Regions from separate parts of the Pseudoalteromonas tunicata genome, predicted to be linked through region 4. Evidence: predicted binding sites of a transcription regulator. Region 4 holds the regulator's gene; each other region holds the start of a gene.
The links. Region 4 encodes sigma-54, which starts transcription at its own class of promoters, with help from an activator protein. Its sites were predicted from a motif close to GTTGGCACGNNNNTNGNNT; they were not measured.

Region 1: a site for sigma-54 is predicted at 2,645-2,663, ahead of PTUN_RS05440 (FimV/HubP family polar landmark protein). Genes of this name have one in related genera too.
Region 2: a site for sigma-54 is predicted at 2,944-2,962, ahead of flgJ (flagellar assembly peptidoglycan hydrolase FlgJ). Genes of this name have one in related genera too.
Region 3: a site for sigma-54 is predicted at 2,746-2,764, ahead of PTUN_RS04705 (DUF2726 domain-containing protein). Genes of this name have one in related genera too.

The regions. Positions count from the first base shown of each region.
Region 1 is NZ_CP011032.1:1,188,271-1,194,004, reverse strand. Features, by position in the region: gene PTUN_RS05440 (FimV/HubP family polar landmark protein) at 1-2,572, opposite strand, end outside; gene PTUN_RS05435 (aspartate-semialdehyde dehydrogenase) at 3,073-4,089, opposite strand; gene PTUN_RS05430 (4-phosphoerythronate dehydrogenase) at 4,099-5,238, opposite strand; gene fabB (beta-ketoacyl-ACP synthase I) at 5,364-5,734, opposite strand, start outside.
Region 2 is NZ_CP011032.1:2,920,581-2,926,314, forward strand. Features, by position in the region: gene flgK (flagellar hook-associated protein FlgK) at 1-1,854, opposite strand, end outside; gene flgJ (flagellar assembly peptidoglycan hydrolase FlgJ) at 1,861-2,907, opposite strand; gene PTUN_RS13310 (flagellar basal body P-ring protein FlgI) at 3,122-4,216, opposite strand; gene flgH (flagellar basal body L-ring protein FlgH) at 4,228-4,911, opposite strand; gene flgG (flagellar basal-body rod protein FlgG) at 4,928-5,716, opposite strand.
Region 3 is NZ_CP011032.1:1,020,080-1,025,813, forward strand. Features, by position in the region: gene PTUN_RS04690 (cobalamin-binding protein) at 1-302, opposite strand, end outside; gene PTUN_RS04695 (cobalamin biosynthesis protein CobD/CbiB) at 319-1,269, opposite strand; gene mtnN (5'-methylthioadenosine/S-adenosylhomocysteine nucleosidase) at 1,270-1,977, opposite strand; gene PTUN_RS04705 (DUF2726 domain-containing protein) at 2,114-2,707, opposite strand; gene folE2 (GTP cyclohydrolase FolE2) at 2,846-3,769, opposite strand; gene PTUN_RS04720 (type 1 glutamine amidotransferase family protein) at 4,119-5,734, shown strand, end outside.
Region 4 is NZ_CP011032.1:3,621,753-3,627,486, forward strand. Features, by position in the region: gene PTUN_RS16405 (KpsF/GutQ family sugar-phosphate isomerase) at 1-531, shown strand, start outside; gene kdsC (3-deoxy-manno-octulosonate-8-phosphatase KdsC) at 531-1,082, shown strand; gene lptC (LPS export ABC transporter periplasmic protein LptC) at 1,079-1,633, shown strand; gene lptA (lipopolysaccharide transport periplasmic protein LptA) at 1,623-2,123, shown strand; gene lptB (LPS export ABC transporter ATP-binding protein) at 2,120-2,845, shown strand; gene PTUN_RS16430 (RNA polymerase factor sigma-54) at 2,907-4,394, shown strand; gene hpf (ribosome hibernation promoting factor) at 4,420-4,707, shown strand; gene ptsN (PTS IIA-like nitrogen regulatory protein PtsN) at 4,710-5,159, shown strand; gene rapZ (RNase adapter RapZ) at 5,179-5,734, shown strand, end outside.

The sequences.
Region 1 (5,734 bases), 1.5 Mb from region 4:
CATCAAGGCTATCTGAGTCATCATCTGCAGGTGCTTCTTCAACTGCAGATGCCTCTAAAGTCTCTAACTCTGTTTGACCCTCAATTTGCTCATCAGCATCGAGCTCATCTAACGTATCGAGTAAATCATCGTCAGGCGCTAACTCAGCGTTTTGAACAAAATCGCTCTCATCGTCCTGATCAGAAACTAAACTATCAAGACTCATCGAGTCATCTTCAGCGTCAATATCATCAGCCAGAGGCTTATCTAATGAATCGAGTAAATCATCAAGCTCGTCTAAATCACTTAACTCATCCTCTTGCTCAATAGGAGTTGTTTCATTTTGTGCAATCAGTTCATCTAGTTCTTGCGGTAGTTCTGTTAAGTCTTGAGTTAATGGCGTATCAGTGGCGCTGAGTAAATTATCGATATCATCTAAATCATCGACTATGTCGGTTAGTTCAGGGTCTGCAATAAGATCGTTATTGTCGTCTAATAAGCCATCAAGATCATCTAAGTCATCGACTAATGCATCATTAGTTGTATCAAGTAAGCTATCTAAATCCTCGAAGTCATCAGTTATGCCATTTACTTCATTATTGCTATCAATATTGATTTCAATATCAGACGAAACACTAGACGCCTCATCGGTAGAATCTAAAATATCATCTAACTCATCATTAGCTGTATCGAGTAAATTATCTAGGTCATCAGTTAAGTCATTGGTTTCATTATCGCCATCAATATTGATTTCAATATCAGGCTCAGAACTTGGTGCTTCATCAATAGCATCTAAAATACTATCAATATCGTCTAAGTCATCATTACTTAAATCTACCGATGGTACTGAGCTTGGCTTATTTTTTTCAGTATCATTTACAGCATCAAGTAAACTATCAATGTCATCAAAATCGCCACCGAGCTCATCTGCATCACTAGTGGGTAGGTCATTATCAAGTAACGTATCATCATCTGATGCAAGCAAATCATCAATTGCTTGCTCTGTCATCGGCTGACTGTCTAATAAGTCGTCAATATCAGCATTATCAAGCGCCTCATCCGCTTGAACTGAATTTAACAAATCGTCAATGTCATCTAAGTCACTGGTTAAGTCATCACTGTCATCTTGTTGATTACCTTCAAGTAATGAATCAATATCATCATCTTTTACTGGCGTATTTGATGCGCTGAGTTCATCCATAATGCCGTCAATATCAACATCATCAACCACATTATCATCAGGCTCTAACTCTTCAGGTATATCTATTTCTATATCGGTTTCAGGTAATAAATCATCATCACTGTCAAAATCTTGTTGCAGTAATGCATCGATATCATCTTCGTTTAAAATATTGTTTGGATCGATGGCATCTGATTCTAGATCAGGCACTAAATCATCGAGTTCATCCGAACCATCATCAAAAATTAAATCGTCGCTAAGTAAACCATCTAACTCATCTTGATTTAGCAGTGAGTCACCTTCAAAGTCATCTAAATCTAATTCAGGTTCATCCTCTTCATACAAGATATCATCAGGCTCTGGCAGCATGTCGTCATTATCGTGTACATCATCAAGCTGAATAGAGTCATTAAGTAGATCATCAAGCGTATCATCTGCAAGGCTGTCATCGATACTCATCAAATCAGGTGAATCTGTTTCAAATGGCGGAGGTGGTGGCGCAGGCGCTACGGCTGGTTTTGGTGTATCAAAAATATTTTCAGGCTCTTGCGCACCAGCTTTGCGATTGCGAATATATAAATACCCACCCACTAACATCATAATCGCAGGGACTGAACCCAAGAAAATCCAAGTGAGCGGATCTGAAATAAATTTTGACCAACTAAATCCAGCTTCTTTTTCTAACATCTCTGCTTTTTGCTGGGCTAATAACTCATTTTGCATCGACAGCATTTCACGCAACTGCTGCTGAATTAAACTATCGTTACCCAGTTGTTCTTTCACGCCGTCAAGCTCAGAAGAAATATTTTCAAGCTGCGATTTTAACTTATTATTTTCCGCTAAAATGGTTTCAACGTTATCGACAGATTCTTTAAATTTCTTTTGTAAATCAACAAGGCGAACGCTTTGATCTTGTTTTAGTTCATCTAGTTCTTTTTTTATTTCTTGCTTCGCATCTTCAACATCAGACTGACGCGCCTGTGTCATTTTTTTCTCAACCAAGTTAATTGTTGAGCTATCTAACGTGCCATTTTTCTTTTTTTCCCACATGGCATCGTCTTTATCCGATTTTTGACGGGCAAGTTCAGGTTCAATGCTGCGAATTTCAGCCAAAGATGGGATTTTTAAATAAGCACCATCACGAATGTGATTAATGTTTTTATCAAGAAAAGAATCTGGATTTTTTTCGTATAAGGCCTGCATAACTTGATAGATCGACACTGAATTATCAGGACGAATTTTCACTGCAATACGCCACAAAGTATCACTTTCTTTTACAGGGCCAAATGAGCGACCTTGTTCACCATAGTCAACACCTTTGGGGCCTTTTAATCGAGTGCCTTCACCACTAGCCAAATTTGGTGTTACCACCAGCACTGACATTAAAAGTAAAATTGAGGCTAAACCACGCATGCTATTCCTTTACTTTCTGAAAATATGTTCGACCAAACGACATTGATTAATCAAACAGGGTTATTTATAAATTTGCAAGCTTCGTTCCAATCTCAAACTATAAACCAGATGATCGCGAATATCCATTGAAAGACTTTAAGAATGAATGCCTTAGATGAGTAAAACTGAATTTCGTAACAAAAAAATGAAATAAACAATTAACTTTTCAGTTACAGGAACAGATAAATTGATAGATTTGAATCAAATCCAGCTATTTATCAACCAAATAGCGTGAACCTTATTTTAAAACTTAAGATTAGAGTTTTGGTACTCTTTACCCATGATGTTGTTTTGCGCCACACAATTGTATTTTCTGGCTGCTTTGTTATAGCAATAAGTGCATTGACTGACTGTAAGCGGCAATAATTGCCACCTTCGTTTAGCAATAAAAAAGCAGGTTTTCACCTGCTTTAATAAAAATACAAACCTAGCAATCTTTGGTTTTAATCACTCACTTATTGTTATAAGTACGATTCAATCAGTGCTTCTGCTATTTGCACGCTATTTGTTGCTGCGCCTTTACGCGTATTATCAGCCACAACCCACATATTTAAACCATGCGGATGACTAATATCTTGACGTAAACGACCGACATATACCGTATCATTACCACTTGCGTCAGATACTGGTGTTGGGAAGTCATCTGCAGCATCAATCAACTCAACGCCCGGTGCATCACGCAATAACTCTTTGATATGCTCAAGGTCGTATGGCATACGCGTTTCAAGATGAATTGCCTCAGCATGACCAAAAAAGACAGGGACACGTACCGCAGTTGGATTAATTGCAATTGTGCTATCGCCGAGAATTTTTTGCGTTTCATTAACGATTTTCATTTCTTCTTTGGTATAACCATTGTCCGTAAAATCATCAATTTGTGGGATAACATTAAAAGCGATTTGTTTTGGGAATACTTGATTATCCATCGGGCGCGCATTCATGAGATTAGCGGTTTGTTTTGCTAATTCATCGACCGCTTCTTTACCTGCCCCCGATACAGCTTGATATGTACAAATATTAATTCTATCAATGCCATATGCATCATAGACTGGCTTAATTGCTAATAACATTTGAATGGTTGAACAATTTGGATTGGCGATAATATTACGGTTACGATAGTCTTCTAGACTGCTTAAATTGACTTCTGGTACCACAAGTGGAATATCAAAATCATTACGAAATGCTGATGTATTATCAATCACAATACAACCTGCTTCTGCCGCTTTTTCTGCGTACTGTAATGATACTTCACTGCCCGCTGAAAAAATTGCAATATGCGCAAGGCTAAAATCAAAATTAGCTACATCTTGCACTTCAATGTCTTGACCATCAAAACGAATATCTTCCCCAGCGCTGCGGCTACTTGCTAACAAATACAAGGTATCAACAGGAAATTTACGATCAGATAATGTTTCAATGATTTGACGACCCACTAAACCGGTCGCCCCTAAAATAGCAATATTATATTTTTGTGACATGAAGTTACCTTAAATCAAATTTTTACGAGTGCCGATATTAAAACCGAGCTGTTCAAGCATCTGTGCTTGCGAAGTTGTTGCACATTCGATTGTCAGAGCACTGAACTCTCTGCGCGTCGGATAATGCTTTCTGAGATAATCGAAACCTTTTAGGTCTAATAATTGAGTCATTAAACCGTGATCGCGGCGCACATCATACACACTATGAACCAAGTTAATAATATCTGATGCGCAAAATGTCTCAGTTATTTTGATATGGCTGATTGCAGGCGTCGGCAAAAAGTCACTTAACTGGTAACGGGGTAAATCTCCCGTTAGCTGGCATAATGCATGATAGAGCATTTCGGTACCACGAGCCTTCCCTTCAAGAGTATGACCTGCAATATGGACTGAACCAAATTTAACTAGTTGTAAGAGCGACTTGGCAATATTAGGTTCATTTTCCCACACATCTAATACTGCAGTTAGAGTATTCTCTTGTTCAAGATGTGCCAATAATGCTTGGTTATCAATTACATCCCCCCGACTTGCGTTGATGACAATTGCATTGTCTTTAATACTTTTTAACGTTGTTTCATTGAGCAAATGACGTGTAGAAAAAGGGCCATCTTTGACAAGCGGTACATGAAAGCTAATCACATCAGCTTGCGCTAAAAGGGTTTCATAACTGACAAACGGATACTCGGACTCCGTTTGTGCCACAAAAGGGTCACACAGCAATGTTTTGATCCCCAAAGCGGTTAATTTTTTATGTAAACGACTGCCAATATTTCCGACACCAACAATGCCTACCACTTTATCAGCCAAAGCAAAATGTTGCTGCTGAGCCAATGCACATAAGGTACTTATGACATATTCAGCCACTGCCACCGCATTGCAGCCTGGCGCATTGGTAAAGCGAATGTTTCGTGCCTCAAGGCATGCCTCATCAACATGATCCATACCAATTGTTGCCGTGCCAATAAACTTTAATTTATTGGCCTTCGCTAAAACAGCATCATTGATAGTAGTCACTGAGCGAATTAATAATGCATCAACATCATGGAGTTGTTCTGGCTTCAAATGACGGCCATCAAAACGCTCAACGTCGCCTAAATGGGAAAAATAGGCTTCGACCAAAGGCATATTTTGATCCGCAAGAATTTTCATTCACTCTACCTTTTGAGTTGTAATGCTCGCTATTGTAACTGAGATAAGCGAGCCAATCAGTAATCATCAGTAACAAAAAAGCCGCTTTACAGCGGCTTTTAATGTTAATTAGCAAAATAAAGGCATTAACCTTTGTATTTTTGCATCACTAACGTGGCATTAGTACCACCAAAACCAAAGCTATTAGACATTACGGTAGTTAACGCAACATCACGCTTTTGCGTCACAATGTCTAAACCAACCGCTTGCTCATCTAAAGTATCAATATTAATTGATGGCGCAACAAAACCATGCTCAAGCATTAATAATGAATAAATAGCTTCATGCACACCAGCAGCACCTAACGCATGACCAGTCATCGCTTTAGTTGCACTGATAGCGGGTGATTTACCACCAAAGACTTCTTGAATTGCACCTAACTCTTTAACATCACCAACGGGTGTAGATGTACCATGTGTATTCAAATAATCAATTGGGCCTTCAACGGTTGCCATTG
Region 2 (5,734 bases), 700 kb from region 4:
ACTCTGGGTTTTAACCCCAACAAAAGTAACCAATTCGGCATAAGACTCAGAGAAAGTATTGGTGCCACCATCTAAGGTTTTTTTATTCTGATACTCGAGCATTATCAATGCATTAGAGTTATCACCTGGGCCAAATTTTTTCTCGTCAAATGGCGCAGTGCCACCTTGATTAGTGATATTAAAAACTTCATTACCTGCCAGCTGCCCTTTGAGTTCTAGGCGCATACCTGGCAAATCAATGACTTGATCTGAAGGAATATTAAACGGGCCACCAGCTGGTGCAGCTAATGGATTGCCAGCAGAATCTTGAATGCTGTATTGTGTGCCTGTAGCATCAACCACAACTCTAATTTGAGGGTCCAGAGGAGGTGGAAAATTAGCTTGGTTTGGAAAGTTGGCATTGCTTGTATCTGTAATTTCATACAAGGATAATTCAACATTATTTGGATTAGTTGGCGCACTGACATCAAGAGCATTGCCCGCTGCAGCGACTAAATTAGGGTCTTCTAAGGTACGTTCTATTTCACGTGAACCCGAATATGTTGCACGAATTAAAAAACGATCTCCCACAGCTAAATTATTTTTAGCTATGTTAATATTTAAACCAGTATCTGGAATTTCTAACCTATCATTGGTCGGTGGAGACATCGCGGCAATATCAGCTGGGGTATAAGTTGCTAATACATTTTTGTCTTTGTCAGAAACAACCAAATTACCGGTTTGATCAACCTCCATCAAATATTCCTCGCCAGTAAGCAAAGAGGCATTGGTGATATTGACTGAAAAATCACTGGCTGTTGGATTTTGTTTTGAATTAAGCGTTCGAGTAAGCGCAACTTGAGGGTCATTAATATCTTTAAATAAATTAGTTCCCTCATCGCCATTTAAATCACGACCAAGTGATTGCTGACGATTAAATGCATCAGCGTAAGCTATGGCAATTTTGCCCATGTCACGAATAGCAGGTAGTAATAACTCTTCACGAATTTTAAATAAGCCGCCAAGTGAACCACCATCAAGTTGGTTGGTAACAATGGCTTTATTCGGTGCGCCAGGCGTTGGAGCTATGCCTACTTCAAGTTTGTTGCTATCAAATTCATTACGTTCAACCGATAGCGGCACCGCAAATGTGCCCGCCACTAGCGTTAAACCGGTGCCAACAGTTAAATTAATGGTGCCATCAGGTAAATCGATAATGTTTACCTGTACTTTCTCACTGAGCTGACTAACCAATAAATCGCGTTTATCGAGTAAATCATTGGCAGGAAAACCATTTTCAGCGACCGAATTAGCAACCGCTATTTCCCCATTTAACTGGCCAATTCGAGCTGTGATTTCGTTAATTGCGGCAACAGTGGTTTTAATTTCTTGATTAATATTACCTAAATGCTGCTGCTCTACTTCACTAAACATGTTGTTAAACCGTTTAGCCGTAGACTCAGCTGAACTTAAAAACACATTTCGCGCAGAAATAATAGTTGGGTCTTCTGTAATACCGTTGATGGCATTAAATGACTCTTCAATGCTTTTAGTGATCCCTGTGTCAGTATTGGCTAAAAAATTATCGAGTCGGCTGGCATTCGTTGTTTGGGTATTGTTATAGTTAAATTGGCTTTTGTTATAAATTACTTCAGTATACGAAAACTCATTAAAAGCCCGAGAAATGGAAGAAACTTGAGTACCATTACCAAGAAATACGCCACCAAATGGAATACCAACGGTCGATATTTGTTCTACCGTTTGGCGGTTATAACCAGTGGTATTCACGTTGGCAATATTATGGCCCGTGGTATCGAGCCCTTTTTGTGCGGCCGCTAAGCCAGAAACACCCGTTCCAAGAATCCCAAAACTCATCTAAATTTACTCCGTAAACTTTGCTACTTCGTTACTTAACATTCGCTTCACCCCCTGCTGTAAACCATCACTATTTAGGATCCCGATGATTTTCTTCGCGTAATTTGGGTCTGTGGCGTAACCTGCTTCTTGTAACTTATGCAAAAAGCGCTCCATGTTATTAGATTCTTTTAATGCCTCTTGATAACGGCCTCCTGACGATAAAAAATTAACAAAGTCATCAAAGCTTTCTTCGATATTTTGATAAGCGCGAAATGCGGCATTTTTCTTCACCGCAATGCCGTCCTCATACTCCAACGTTACTTTTTTTACAGAGTCACCTTGCCAGTTGCCACCGGCTTTGATGTTAAAAAGGTTGTTACTCGATTCACCATTTGGCGTATTGATAATATGTTTACCCCAGCCAGTTTCGAGCGCTGCCTGTGCAATCATTACCGCAGGATTAAGATTGAGTTTTTCAGCAGCCGATTTAGCCTTATGCCACAGCGATTCGATAAACGATTCTTGGGAGTCAAACTCGGGACGAGCTGAATTACTCGCAGCGCTGACTTCACTCGTTTGCTCATCAAGTTTTGCTTGCGCTTTTTGCGCTGCTAAAAATTGCTGATTAATCCAAGTCGGTAGTGCCGTATTCGTGGTACGTTTGATTGATTCACCTTCAGCTAACGACGCAACAGGATTATTCAATGTGGCATCAGCGCGCAAAGTAGATGCTGGGCGATAATTCTTATAATCTGGGCTTAATTGCTCAACAATTAAATCCGCTAACCCTAACGAGCCATTAGAAGAAAGCTCCATCGTTAGCTGTTGATCGTGCATGTCTTGGTAGAATTTGGTCGATTCACTATTAAAAGGGCTGTCTGATTCAAACGCCTCATTGGCTTTACGCATACTTTTGAGCAGCATATTCATGAAAATAGATTCAAAATGTTGCGCCGCTTTTCGCAGTGCTTCTTTTTCATTTCCTTGACCACTTTTAGCGTCATGTCGCAGATCATTAAGACTATTGAGGTCAAAATAACTACTGGGCGAAGCGTGATTTATTTCATTCATAACGGTTTGTTGACACAAGGGAACATAACAAGGTCAATGCAATTGAAATGCCAAGTTAAAAGCGAGGTTATAGACTGATTTAATTAATAAAAATTTATACTGCTGGTTGAAAAGCAAAAAAATAACTTTTTTTGAGCCAAACTAAAAATAAAAAAACGAGCTTAACTAGCCCGTTTTTATTAATTGCTACAAAATTAAATACTCGGTTTTGCCGCTAAATGACAATCAACTGGCCACTTATTGCCCCAGCTTCTTTAAGTGCCTCTAAAATAGCCATTAAATCCCCCGGCGCCGCGCCAACTTCATTAATTGCTCGCACCAAATCATCTAAACTGACTCCAGGATTAAATACAAAGGCCCGCGAGTCATCTCGAGAAACATCTATAATGCTTTGTGTTGTGACCGTCGTATCGCCCGTTGCAAGAGGGTTTGGTTGAGAGACATCTTGGTTTTCTGCAATTGTGACCGTTAAACCACCATGAGTAATCGCAGCGGGTTGTAATTTAACATCTTTACCAATCACAATAGTGCCAGTTCGTGAGTTAACTAAAATTTTGGCTGACGTATCTGCCGGTTTAAACTCAAGATTTTCAAGGGTTGATAAATACGCAACTCGCTGCGATACATCCCTAGGTGCAATAACCCGAACCGATGCTGCATCTTGTGCACTAGCTGAATTAGGGCCAACCAAATTATTGATGGTTTCGGCTAATCGTTTTGCAGTGGTAAAATCTGGGCGATGCAAATTGAAAGTAATAAAATCACCTTGTGAGAACGGGTTTGGCACAGCTCGCTCAACAGTTGCACCATTTGGCACTCTACCAACGGTTGGCGTATTAACTAAAATTCGACTGCCATCTCCACCTTCAGCTCCTAAACCACTGACAATAAGACTACCTTGAGCAATCGCATAGACATTACCATCAATCCCTTTTAAAAAAGTTTGTAACAATGTACCGCCACGTAAACTGCCCGCACTGCCGATAGATGACACTGTGACATCTATTGTTTGCCCAGGTTTTATAAAAGGGGGTAATTTTGCATGCACCGCGACGGCTGCAACATTTTTAATTTTAGGTTTTAAATTATCAGGTAATGCAATACCAAAACCACTTAACATAGCTTTAAAGGTTTGTTCGGTAAATCGGCTTTGCTCACCGGTACCAGGCAAACCTACCACTAAACCATAACCGACCAATTGATTGTCTCGCACCCCTTCAACCATTGAAACATCTTTGATGCGCTCAGCAACACTCGCGGTGCTAAAGAGTAATAAAAATAGCGCGATTGAGCATAGAAAATTTTTCATTTAACTTCCCCTTAAAAAGGAAATAATGCACTCATAAAAAAGCGCGACAACCAACCACTGCTTTGAGCATCTTGAAGATCCCCTTTACCAGAATACTGAATACGGGCATTCGCGATACGATTTGATTCCACAGTATTATCGGCAGCAACATCAGATGCACGAACAACCCCCTCTAAACGAATAAACTCTTCACCCGTATTTAGCGTGAGCCACTTTTCGCCTCGGATCATTAAATTACCATTGGGTAAAACACGCATCACATTAACTGAAATATTACCGCTTAAGCTGTTAGATTGATTGGACTTTGCATCCCCTTTGTATGAGGAATCGGACTTGAGCCCCAACTCAATACTTTGACCACCAATATTAACGTTTTTGCCACCAAGGCCAACGAGTGGGTTTAAAGCAATATCAGTCGCTTTGCCGCTTTCGGTTTTGGCACTTTTAGATGCTTGAGTTGACTCATTAAGCATGACGGTAATGATATCGCCAACACGAACCGCTTTTTTATCGCTGTATAAATCGTTTGAATTATAAGCATCAAATAAGGAACCGGTTTGCACCATAGGTTCTGTTTCAGCTTCTGCTGGAATAGGGGTAAAATAAGGATCATCGACAATAACATTGCGATTGCCAGTCGACACACAGCCAACTGAGAGAAAAATAGCACACAAACTAATTAGAGTATTTTTCATGACCCTCTCCTACTGCTTAAAGTTGTTGATTAATGAAGTTCAACATCTGATCAACTGATGAAATTACTTTTGAGTTCATTTCATAAATACGTTGGGTTTCAATCAAGTTCACTAATTCTTCGGTGGTATTTACATTCGATGTTTCAAGCGCACCTTGTACAATGACACCTAAGCCATCGGCACCGGGGTTACCCTGAATGGGCGCACCACTTACCGCTGTTTCGGTAAATAAATTTTGCCCCATCGGCTCAAGACCTGATGGATTAATAAAATCCGAAATCGTGAGCTGTCCAATGACCACGTTATCGGCCTGACCACGAACACGCACCGATACTTCACCGTCTTGTGAAATAGTAAGTGACTGCGCATCATTAGGAACATTCATTTCAGGCTGTACAGGAAAACCAGCACCCGATGTCACCACTCGGCCATCACCATCAGTAGTAAATTGGCCAGCACGTGAATACGCTAAACTACCGTCGGGTAATAACACCTCAAAAAAACCTTGACCTTGGATCATCCAATCCATCGAGTTATCTGTGGTGATCATATTGCCTTGAGAAAAGTTTTTTTGCGTGGCGACTACTTTAGTACCCGCACCGAGCATTAACCCGGAAGGCATTTCGGTGTCTTGTGACGAGCGACCACCTGGTTGATTAATATTTTGATAAAGCAAATCTTCAAATACTGCGCGGCTCTTTTTATAGCCAACAGTACTCGCATTCGCTAAGTTATTTGAAATAACCGAAATATCAGTTTGTTGGGCGTCAAGCCCGGTTTTACTAATCCACAATGCCGGATGCATAATTTATTCTCCGTCAAC
Region 3 (5,734 bases), 1.4 Mb from region 4:
GGTTGTGAAATATGTACTTTAATACCCAGATGCTCTAGTTTTTCAATTTGACCTTGTTGAACGCCTCCTTGCCATACCAACACCAAATCAGGCTCTAAGCGCACTAATGCATCTAAGTTAATGCCATTGACATCAGAGACTATCGGTTTATTTAACGCATCAGCAGGGTAATCACTGTAGGCACTCACTGCAACTATCTTATCTCCCAAACCCAGAGAGTAAACCCATTCGGTAAGGTGGGGAGCTAAGGTTGCGATGCGTTCAAAGGCTAAAGAGTTAAAAGAGAGGGAGCATAAAAGCACAATAAAAAAGCATTTTTTAAGTAAGTGCGACAAAAAGAATCTCCAAAAAAATAATCAGGATTAACCAAAAAAATCGAACTTGGTTAATCACATTGAAACTGAGTATTAAATCAGTCACTTGAGGTAATGAGTGCTGACTGATCCGCATTTTTGCATATCGCCTTTTTTGGTACAAGGCTGGGCCACCTAATTGAATTTGCAATGTGCTGCTCATTGCGCTCAGTAGCCAGCCACTGTTTTTATCATAATAAAATTGACCATACTTTTTGATGTTTTGCCAAGGGGTTGCAATGGCTTTTCTTAAAATGAGAGATAAACAAAGTAAGCGGATAGGTACAAATTCAATTAAATAAATCAGCGTATCTACGGGGCGCAATAGCGGGCTATTAATAGGCGTTTTTTTCGACCAAGTTTGACGAGTTATTTGCAATAAACGATAACCAAGGGCGACATAAGCTCCAAAAAACAAATATAAAAATACGATCACAAAATAATGACGAGCAAAGCGTAAGGTGAGCGTTTCAATGCTTGCTTTAATAATACCAAGAGATGATAACGTATCGGTTTGCCTTCTTAACCAAGGCTTTAAAATATCCCTCGCGGTGGATTTTTGATTATGCATTAGTAAAGATGGAATTTTAGCTAGGCTTTGTTTTAGCGGTTGAAAATCAAGGCTGATATACAAAATGAGCCCTGCAAACCACTGTGGATAATGTGCAAAAGAGATAATGCCGAAACACAGGGCCAATACCAGTGCTGCGGGTAAAACAGCACCCAAAGTGCCAGCCAAATATTGATACCAAGTTGGATTATTGGCTTGATAAATACGGGTTCTGATGTTTTGGATGATGAGTTGATAAAGCGTCAGCGGGTGGTAGCTCTTAGCGAGTGGCAAAAAGCGCTCAGCGCAAATTGCCACCAGTAAGATGATTAAGCCCAAAAAAGGTTGGACAAAATCGAGAGACACTTACAGGCTCACACCTTGTAAGTTATTAAGTAAAGCAGTAACCATTTTTGATGAGTTCTCTGAAGCCGTCACTAAATAAGCTTCAAACGAATCTGGTGATTCTTTACCAGCAATATCCGATAACGAGCGAATAACCACAAATGGAGTATTCAATTGATGGCAAGTTTGCGCGATAGCAGCGCCTTCCATTTCTACTGCAAGCATAGTTGGGAACTGTGAGCGTGTAGTCTCAATGCGCACAGGATCACACATAAACGAATCACCAGTACAAATTAACCCAGTCATGGTTTTGATATTGCCAAGGCTTTCAATCGCCTTTTGTGCTGCACTAATCAGCGTTGGGTGAGCGGCAAATCCTGCCGGCATCTGCGGTACTTGGCCAATTTCATAACCAAAAGCGGTGACATCGACATCGTGGTGACGCACTTCTGATGAAATCACAACATCACCTACATTTAAGCTTTGTTCAAAACCACCGGCTGAACCCGTATTAATTACACAATCTGGGCTAAAGCGTTCAATTAATAATGTCGTTGCAATACAAGATGCTACTTTACCAATGCCTGATTGCACTAAGGTAACGGTTTGATCAGCAAGTAAGCCAGTAAAAAAAGTAAAACCTGCAATTTGTGTGCTTGTTACGTCTGTCATCGCGTCGCGTAAAATAGCAACTTCAGGCTCCATAGCGCCAATAATACCAATTTTCATAGAGAGTTATCCTAAATCAAGATGGGCTGATTATACTGCTTCAAGATAAAAAATGCGAAGTTACGAGCGAAGTGTTTTGGTCTTTAAATAAAAAAGTCGCCATAGGTTTGGCGACTTTGATTGCTTCGTTTTAGGTTTAAACCTGAGCAAGTGCCGTTGAGTTGCTTGCTTTTATTTGTGTCGGCGATAAAACTGCCGGACGCATAATCGTTTTTGCTTTTACAATAGGTTGACGTACAGCCTTTTTGCCAAGTTTAAATAAAATAGCTTGGCGCACTTCTGATGATTTATATCCTGCTTTTACTTTCATACGGATGTGTGGAATCCCTGCAGATTCAAGTGCCCCGCCAACAAACCAGTCTTTTTGCGCTTTATGGCCTTCTTTATTGTTGTTATTGACTAAATCAATTGCAGCAACAATATTGAAGTTTTGTTTATCCAGTAAAACAAAGTCTAACTGTTTGTTTTTAGCTTTTGCTAAAGCCATTCGTTTAGATTTGACTGATATTCCTGATTTAAAATCAATAATATCAACAAGCTTTACTCGACTGACAATTTTGTAATCTTCACCAACAGATTGCTCGAGTAGAGCAAGAAAAGATTTTTCGACTTGAGTGAATAAGGTTGATTTACTTTTAAAGGGGTAGGGATTACCGTTATCTGTCATTCGACCTGCAATCACCGCAGCAATGACAACTAAAATTAAGATTGATAACAAGACAAATTCCATAGAAACTCCAAGACAACAAATTGACACTTGAATTCTTTAAGCACTTTTTGTGCCAAATTATCTGTGTCAAATGTAATAAAATCGAGGAGTTATCTGGGACAGCAGAAGGTCAAGACCTGCTCTATATTCAATGTCGCTTTAGGCTCGGTATCCGTTGGTAATACCTTTGACTGCAATACTGACAGCGTCATGTGCATGAAGCGACTCGTAATGATTGACTCGTAACCAAAAATCAGCAAAAGAGGTGTTTTGGTTTAATACGTGTTTAACTTTTCGTGCCGCATCTTCGCAAAACATTAAGTTTTGACCATTTAAACGAGCAAACTCTTGTTCATCCTCACGTTTTACTGCAGCTTGAACAGGGGTTTTAAGTTCATTTTCCAGTGCATCAACTAAACCCAAAATATCAAACTCAGAGCTAGTGTTTGCTAATTTCACTTTAATTTGAGCCACAGAGCGCTGTGAGTGAGGTGTGGCAACAATGCCTTGGGTTGTTCCTAACCAGTCTAGCACTTGTGCTTTATCTACCGCCGATTCAGTAAAGCGTTGTTCAAACGATTGCTGAATCAATTGGCGGGCTAACGCTGCCGAACAAGGGCATGTTGATGAATAAGTTACAGCAACGCTCAATTCTAAAGTAACGGCATTGTCTTTAAATGTTGCATTTATTTCAACTGGATAGGCTTTCCAGCCAGTTTTACCACTTAATAATGAACTGCGACGTAAATGATAATCAAATTTAAGATTAACTTGCGCTTGATTGCTGAGGTCATTGTGGCTACTAATAAATTGATCAAGCAAACCGCATAGTGATTGCGGGGTGAGCGTAGTTTGGTTTGACAACTCATCTAATGCTAAATACAAACGAGACATATGAATGCCTTTTGCTTGTGGGTCGGTTAAATTAACAAAGGCTTCTGCTTTGGCTGAAACATGCTGCTCAGCACAATGTTTGCTGCTTACCATTAAAGGTAACTCAATTTGGCTCATGCCAACCCAATCTAAAGTACCTTCTTGTAATGCCTCGGCTGTGTGGGCAATGTCAGGCATGATTTTTTGCATTGGTGGTGTACTCCAAAATAACCGGTGCGGAAAAACGCGCCATTCTACAATAAAATTTGCAGCGGTGCTGTTTTTCAATAGTGAAAAAAAGCCATGTTTGTGCAAAATACCTTACAAATTTACTCAAGTATTATTGTGTAGTGAAGTTAAAAACGATAAACAGCATAAAAATTAGTGTATTAAGGCAAGTTAAATTCAATTTAAAGATAAAATCATCGAGGATCTAAGGTATATTCTTTTAACTAACCAGAGTTATTGATAGAATAGGGTTTGCTATTGTGCGTGCATTATTACTGCCGATTGTTTAACCTAAATTATTTAAAAATAATAATAAAAATGGTGTTTTTTGATGAATATTCGTAAAACTAAGCCCCTCGCTAATCTGTTTTTTGGTCTTTCTACCATTTTTTATTTACACACTGGCGTTGCACAAGAGCAAGCCAGTTTGTTTTTGTTTGGTCAAGAACTTGAAGTTTGCTCAAGTGAAAATACCCAATTTTGCGCCAAAAGTAAAATAACAAAAGGTTTTGACGAGTCAGCAAAACTAGGCCCTATTTACGCGATTACCGATGAAGCGATTTCTCGTTTATCTGATATTAACTGGACTGAGCAACCTGAATTAAAAGCGCAAACAATAGCATTGTTAAAAGCGATAAAACCCGAAATTAATGATAAACAACTCTCCGAGCGAGACTTTGTGAGAATTCTTCGTCGCAGTTCATTTTCTTATGGCGATGAGATATTTAAAGGGCGTGATGTTTGGTCTGGTTTATTTGAATTTGAAAAAAATAATCTATTTGATTTATTAGAACAAAAGCAAAGTAATCGTTCAGCTAAGCGTTTAAAAACTGAGGTTGATTTAGCATCAACAGAAAATGAAACCGCCATGTTAGCTTACCAGGCGTTTTACCAGCAAGCTAAGCAAGTTGCAGGTTCTAAGCGAAAGCCGCGGGTTGCTTTTGTAACTGGTGGTAATCGCGATCCTTATCAAAAAGTTGATTATTATTACGAGTTATTTAACCAGTTAGGTTTTGAAGCAATTTGGTTGCCGTTAGATGCAGCAATGCAAACAGTCATGTCGGTTAAAGATTATGATAACAATGCCTGCGATAGTCTTTCACAATTACAAGTACAAAAACTCGCCAGTTTTAGACGTGATATTCTGTATCCCGATTTATTTAATCAGCAGCTCACCTTGTGTAAAAAGAAGGAGGGTTTAATCAATGAGTTAAAACGAGCTGATGCGATTTATATTGCCGATGGTAGCCCGTTACTCACTTCTCATGCTTTTTATACTCCTACTGGAGAACCAAGTGTCGAGTTATTAAAAATCAAAGAGATGCTAGCAAATAACCAACTGATAGTCGGCGTTGAAGGCCAAACGGTAAACATGCTTGCCAGTCAAAATGTTATTTTATCAGGCGAGGGCGTACAAACGTTTGTTGAGCCAACAACAGCGATTTTTAATGCTTCTGAAGCATGTAATCTTGGTGTTGACTGTATTTCATTAGAAGCCGAAAGAACACTTACTTATTTAAACCAAGGCATATTGGATTTATTTCCATACGGTATTTTAGATAATCAAATCACCTCTTTAGCCCGTGAAACTCGCCTATTAAAGACGGCATACGCCACCAAAACTCGTTTTGCTTTTGGTTTAGAAAAACAAACAGCGGTTTCAATTGCCATTGAGCATTCAGAAAAAGGCGATAGCCTTAATTTAGAAGTGATTGGTCGTGGCGGCATCTGGGTATTTGATACCAAAAACGGTAATTTACAAACAGGTTCAATGGCGAGTGATGAGTTTGTTAGTCATTACTTTACCCATCAAGATAAATTTATGTTTAGAAATAACGCGGTATCTCATGATATTGCTAGTTGGAAAGTTGCCACGCGATTAAATAGTGCAAATCCAACGGTTACTTCAGCTCAGCCTTTTGCGCGAAATAACTTTTATAAATTTAA
Region 4 (5,734 bases):
TGCCCATTAGGACTAGCCCCCACAGCAAGCACGACAGCCACCTTGGTAATGGGTGACGCCTTGGCCGTCGCTCTTCTCGAAGCGAAAGGGTTTACTGCGGATGATTTTGCGCTTTCACATCCAGGTGGAAGTTTAGGGCGTCGCTTATTACTGACCCTAAAGGACATTATGCACACTGGCGATGCTATGCCAAAAGTGAGTTCAGATGCCATAATTCGAGATGCACTCATTGAGATGTCAGCTAAAGGTTTAGGTATGACAACCATTGTTGATAGCGATAACCGATTGCTGGGATTATTTACTGATGGCGACTTACGCAGAATTTTGGAGCAAAAGATCGATATTCATACCACCTCGATTCAAGCTGTTATGACTAAAAACTGTACTACGGCCTCTTGTGATATGCTGGCCGCCGAAGCGCTTAATATTATGGAGCGTAAGCGCATTAATGGCTTATTAATTGTTAATCAACAAAACCAAGCAATTGGCGCACTTAATATGCAAGATTTATTACGTGCAGGAGTGATTTAATGACGTTTGAGCTACTTTACCAGCCTATCAGCCAGCATGTAAAAACTAAAGCTGCCGCAGTTAAACTGCTGATTTGTGATATTGATGGTGTTTTCTCCGATGGTTGTATTTATCTAGGTAATAATGGTGAAGAGTTAAAGGCGTTTAATACCAAAGATGGATTTGGTATTAAAGCATTAATAAACTCAGGTATTGCTGTTGCTGTGATCACTGGTCGCCAATCAAATATCGTTGAAAATCGCATGAAAAGCTTAACCGTTGCTCATATTTATCAAGGCCAAGAAAACAAACTGATTGCTTATGATGATTTAAAACAAAAACTTAATTTAACTGATGCTCAAATTGCTTATATTGGCGATGATAGCCCAGACCTTCCAGTTATGGAAAAAGTTGGCTTTGCCGTGGCAGTGAATGATGCTCACCCCATTATTAAGCATATATCTCACTACACCACTATGATGCGTGGCGGATATGGTGCGGTAAGAGAACTGACCGACTTACTGATGTTAAGCCAAGGTCACCCTTTAACTAGCCAAGGTATCAGTGCATGAATTTAGCGCGCCTCAGCCTTAGTATTTTTTTCCTAGCGTTAATGAGTTGGCTCTGGTATCCCTACTTTATTCAGCCGCAGCAGCAAATCACGCAAAAAAAATCAGATGTTGCAGAACCTGACTACATTGCAACAGAGCTAAAACAAACCGTGTTTAATAGCGATGGTAAAATTAGCCACAAGGTATCAGCAACTAAAATGGAGCAATACCAAGACTTAGGTTTTACCCATTTTACTGCACCAGTTTTTACGCTTTATTCTAAAAATGGAATTTGGGAAATAAGTGCAGCTGAGGCAACTTTGTATGAAAGTAAAAAACTCATATTAGAAGTGAATGTTGAAGCTGTTAATTTAGATAAAACTGCCATGCTACAAAATATTAAAGCTGACTATATTGAAGTGGATATTACACATTCCACCATGCAATCAGAACGACCAGTTGAAATTACAGGGCCAAATATCTTAATCACAGGTAAAGGGCTTATTGCGAACTTTGAGTCCGAAGTTATTGAACTCATCAACCATACACAGACTATTTATTATGACCAATAAACCTATTCTTATTTTAGCATTATTAAGCATGAGCTTTTTTAGCTCGGCCAATAATGAAAAATCCCAAGTATTAATTGATGCCGATAAACAACAAGCTGAATTAAAAAGAAACGTGGTTATTTTTGAGAAAAATGTTGAAGTGACCCATGGAAAACGCATTATAAAAGCTGATTTTTTAGAAGCCTATCGCCGCGCAGAATTAGGTGAAAATAAAGAGTTATTAATCGCCAGAGGCCACCCTGCAAGATATTCAGAAACCTTGCCAGATGGTAATGTAATCACCGCAAGTGCCGACGAAATAAGTTATGACGTTGCCAGCGCAATATTGACCATTTCAGGCAATGCTTCCATTACCCAAAGCGGCCAAAAAATCAGTGCCGAAAATATAATTTATGATATTAACCAGCAACTTATTAGCGCTGAAAAGGCTGAAAACTCAAACCAACGAGTGCGTACAATTTTAACCGCTCCTGAAAAGGATAAAAAATGACAACATTAACCGCCACTCAACTTGCCAAAAGTTATAATGGCCGCCAAGTTGTTAAAAATGTTGGCATTGAAGTAAAGGCAGGCAGTATTGTTGGTTTACTTGGCCCTAACGGAGCAGGAAAAACCACCACTTTTTACATGATAGTAGGCTTAGTGCCAAGTGATAAAGGCCTGATCACCATTGATGATCTAGACATCACATTACTTCCCATGCATAGTCGCGCACGCTTAGGGATTGGTTATCTACCACAAGAGTCCTCAATTTTTAGAAAGTTGACTGTTTATCAAAATATCATGGCTATTTTAGAGACCCGTAAAGGCCTCAATAAGACACAACGTGAAGAGCAACTCGATAATCTACTTGAAGAATTTAATATTTGTCATATCAGAGACAGCCAAGGTATGGCGCTTTCAGGTGGAGAGAGGCGCCGGGTCGAAATTGCTCGCGCTTTAGCCGCCGAACCAAAATTTATTCTGCTTGATGAGCCTTTTGCTGGTGTTGATCCAATATCAGTGATAGATATAAAGAAAATTATTCGCCACCTAAAAAAACGTGGTATTGGTGTCTTGATTACAGATCATAACGTACGAGAAACCCTAGATGTTTGTGAAAAAGCTTACATTGTTTCTCATGGCGAATTAATCGCAACTGGAACACCAAAAGAAGTACTCGAAAATCAAAAAGTACGCGATGTTTACCTAGGTGAACAATTCAAGCTATAGTTAGTTTACTTCGTAACTAAGTGCCATCTATTTTAATAACTAAAAGGATTGTTAGGCGTCAATGAGGCAATCATTACAACTTCGTCTTGGGCAACAACTTACAATGACCCCACAATTGCAGCAAGCTATTCGCTTACTGCAATTGAGCACTTTAGATCTTCAACAAGAAATTCAAGAAGCACTTGATAGCAACCCTTTACTCGAGCTTGAAGAAACCGAATATAACAACGAAACCGAAAATAACGAAAACCAAGAGTTTCAAAACGATAATTATGATTCGGACTTTGAGCCAACGGCAGATGCTGAAATAGAAAGTTCAGATGCACTCAATAAAGATTCACTCACTGACGAATTACCTATGGATGTTGGCTGGGATGAATATATTAGTGCCGGTCCTTCAACCTCATCAGGCCCCGCTCCTGACAACGATACCATTTATCAAGGTAGCACCAGCGAAACATTACATGACTATTTAATGTGGCAACTGCGTTTAACTCGTTTTAGCCCAACCGATGAAGCAATTGCCATTGCCATCGTAGAAGCCATTAACGATGATGGCTACTTAACCCTTTCAACCGAAGATATTTGTGACAGCATTGGTGAAGGCAGTGATGGGTTAGCGGTTGAGCTAGATGAAGTGGAGGCGGTATTAAAACGCATTCAAGTATTTGATCCTATTGGAATAGCTGCAAGAAACTTCCCAGAATGTTTACTTATTCAACTTAATCAATTTGCAAAAGATACCCCTTGGCTGGCACAAACCAAGGAAATTGTTCAGCAACATATTGAACTTTTAGCGGCACGTGATTATCGAACTCTTATGAAAAAAACTAAGCTCAAAGAAGAAGAGCTTAAAGAAATCATGACACTCATTCATACGCTTAACCCAAAACCAGCTGATAGCATTAATACCGAACAGCCTGAATATGTTATTCCAGATGTTTCGGTGAAAAAAATTAAAGGTCGTTGGGTGGTTGAACTAAACTCAGATAGCATGCCTAAAATCAGAGTGAATGATCAATACGCGGCAATGAGCCGTTCAGTAAAATCGAGTGAAGACAGTCAATTTATTCGCTCTCATTTACAAGAAGCAAAATGGTTTATTAAAAGTCTTGAAAGCCGCAACGATACCTTGCTCAAAGTAGCAAATTGTATCGTACAACAGCAGCAAGCTTTTTTTGAACATGGCGACGAAGCCATGAAACCAATGGTTTTAAATGATGTTGCTGAAATGGTAGAAATGCACGAATCAACAATTTCTCGTGTTACAACTCAAAAGTTTATGCATACCCCTCGCGGTATTTATGAACTTAAGTTCTTTTTCTCAAGCCATGTCAGCACTGAAAATGGAGGTGAGTGTTCATCAACAGCAATTCGAGCACTGATCAAAAAGCTGGTAGCTGCAGAAAACCAAACTAAACCTTTGAGTGATAGCAAAATTGCAGATATATTGGCAGAACAAGGAATTAACGTGGCTAGACGAACTATCGCAAAATACCGCGAATCGCTATCCATTCCCCCGTCCAATCAGAGAAAAAGTTTAATCTGAGGCGTTTAATAGAAGGAAAATGCTTATGCAACTTAATTTAACTGGTCGTCACGTAGAAATTACAGAACCTTTAAGAGACTATGTCACTAACAAGTTCGCTAAGCTCGAGAGGCACTTTGATCATATCAATAACGTGCATGTTATTTTAGATATTGAAAAACTAGTTCAAAAAGCAGAAGCAACATTACATGTTACGGGAGGCGAATTGTTTGCCACTTCAGAACATGAAGATATGTACGCCGCCATTGATGCCCTAATTGATAAATTAGATCGTCAAGTTATTAAACATAAAGAGAAAAATTCACGTCATTAACCATGAAATTAAATTCTTTTATTTCTAAGGACTGCACCAAAGCTGCAGTCCTTTTTCATAGCAAAAAACGCATTCTTGAACACATTAGTGAACTTGCCCATCAAAAGCTTCCTGATTTATCAGAACAAGAAATTTTAACCGCCTTACTGAACCGTGAAAAACTCGGTAGCACAGGAATTGGCAGGGGTATTGCAATCCCTCATGGCCGCTTAGCAGGGTTAAGTGAAAGCTTAGCCATATTATTGGTCAATCAAGAAGCCATCGACTTTGATGCCATTGATAATAAACCGGTTGATATTTTTGTTGCACTGCTCGTACCTGATGCAGAATCACATAACCATCTAAAGACGCTTGCTGCAATAGCTGATAAACTGAATGACAAACAATTTTGTAAGCAATTACGCACCGCGCAATCCGACGAGGAACTGTTTTTGATTATTGACGCAGCGTAACCACAGAAGGAGAAGTACAGTGCAACTTATTATTATTAGTGGCCGTTCAGGATCAGGGAAGTCGGTTGCATTACGAGTATTAGAAGACTTGGGTTATTACGCTGTTGATAACATTCCAGTCAATTTACTTCCTTCGTTAGTTCGCAGTGTTTCAGATAGTTACGACAAAATAGCGGTCAGTATTGATGTCAGAAATCTTCCTAAAATTCAGCAAGAATTTAACGAGATTTTGGAATATTTACCTGAATTTGCCAAGCCTACATTATTTTATTTAGATAGTGACGACAATACGTTAATTCGTCGCTTTTCAGAAACCAGACGCTTGCACCCACTCTCAATAAATTCCCAGCCTCTTGATGCTGCCATAAAAGAAGAAAAAATATTACTTGATGTGCTGGTTTCAAGGGCTGATATCATTATCGATACCAGTGATCTAAGTGTACATCAGTTAGCCGAAGCAATCAGAGCGCGAGTGCTGGGTAAAAAAGACAATCAACTGATTATTACATTTGAATCGTTTGGTTTTAAACACGGAATTCCAAAAAATGCTGACTATGTGTTTGACGCACGATTTT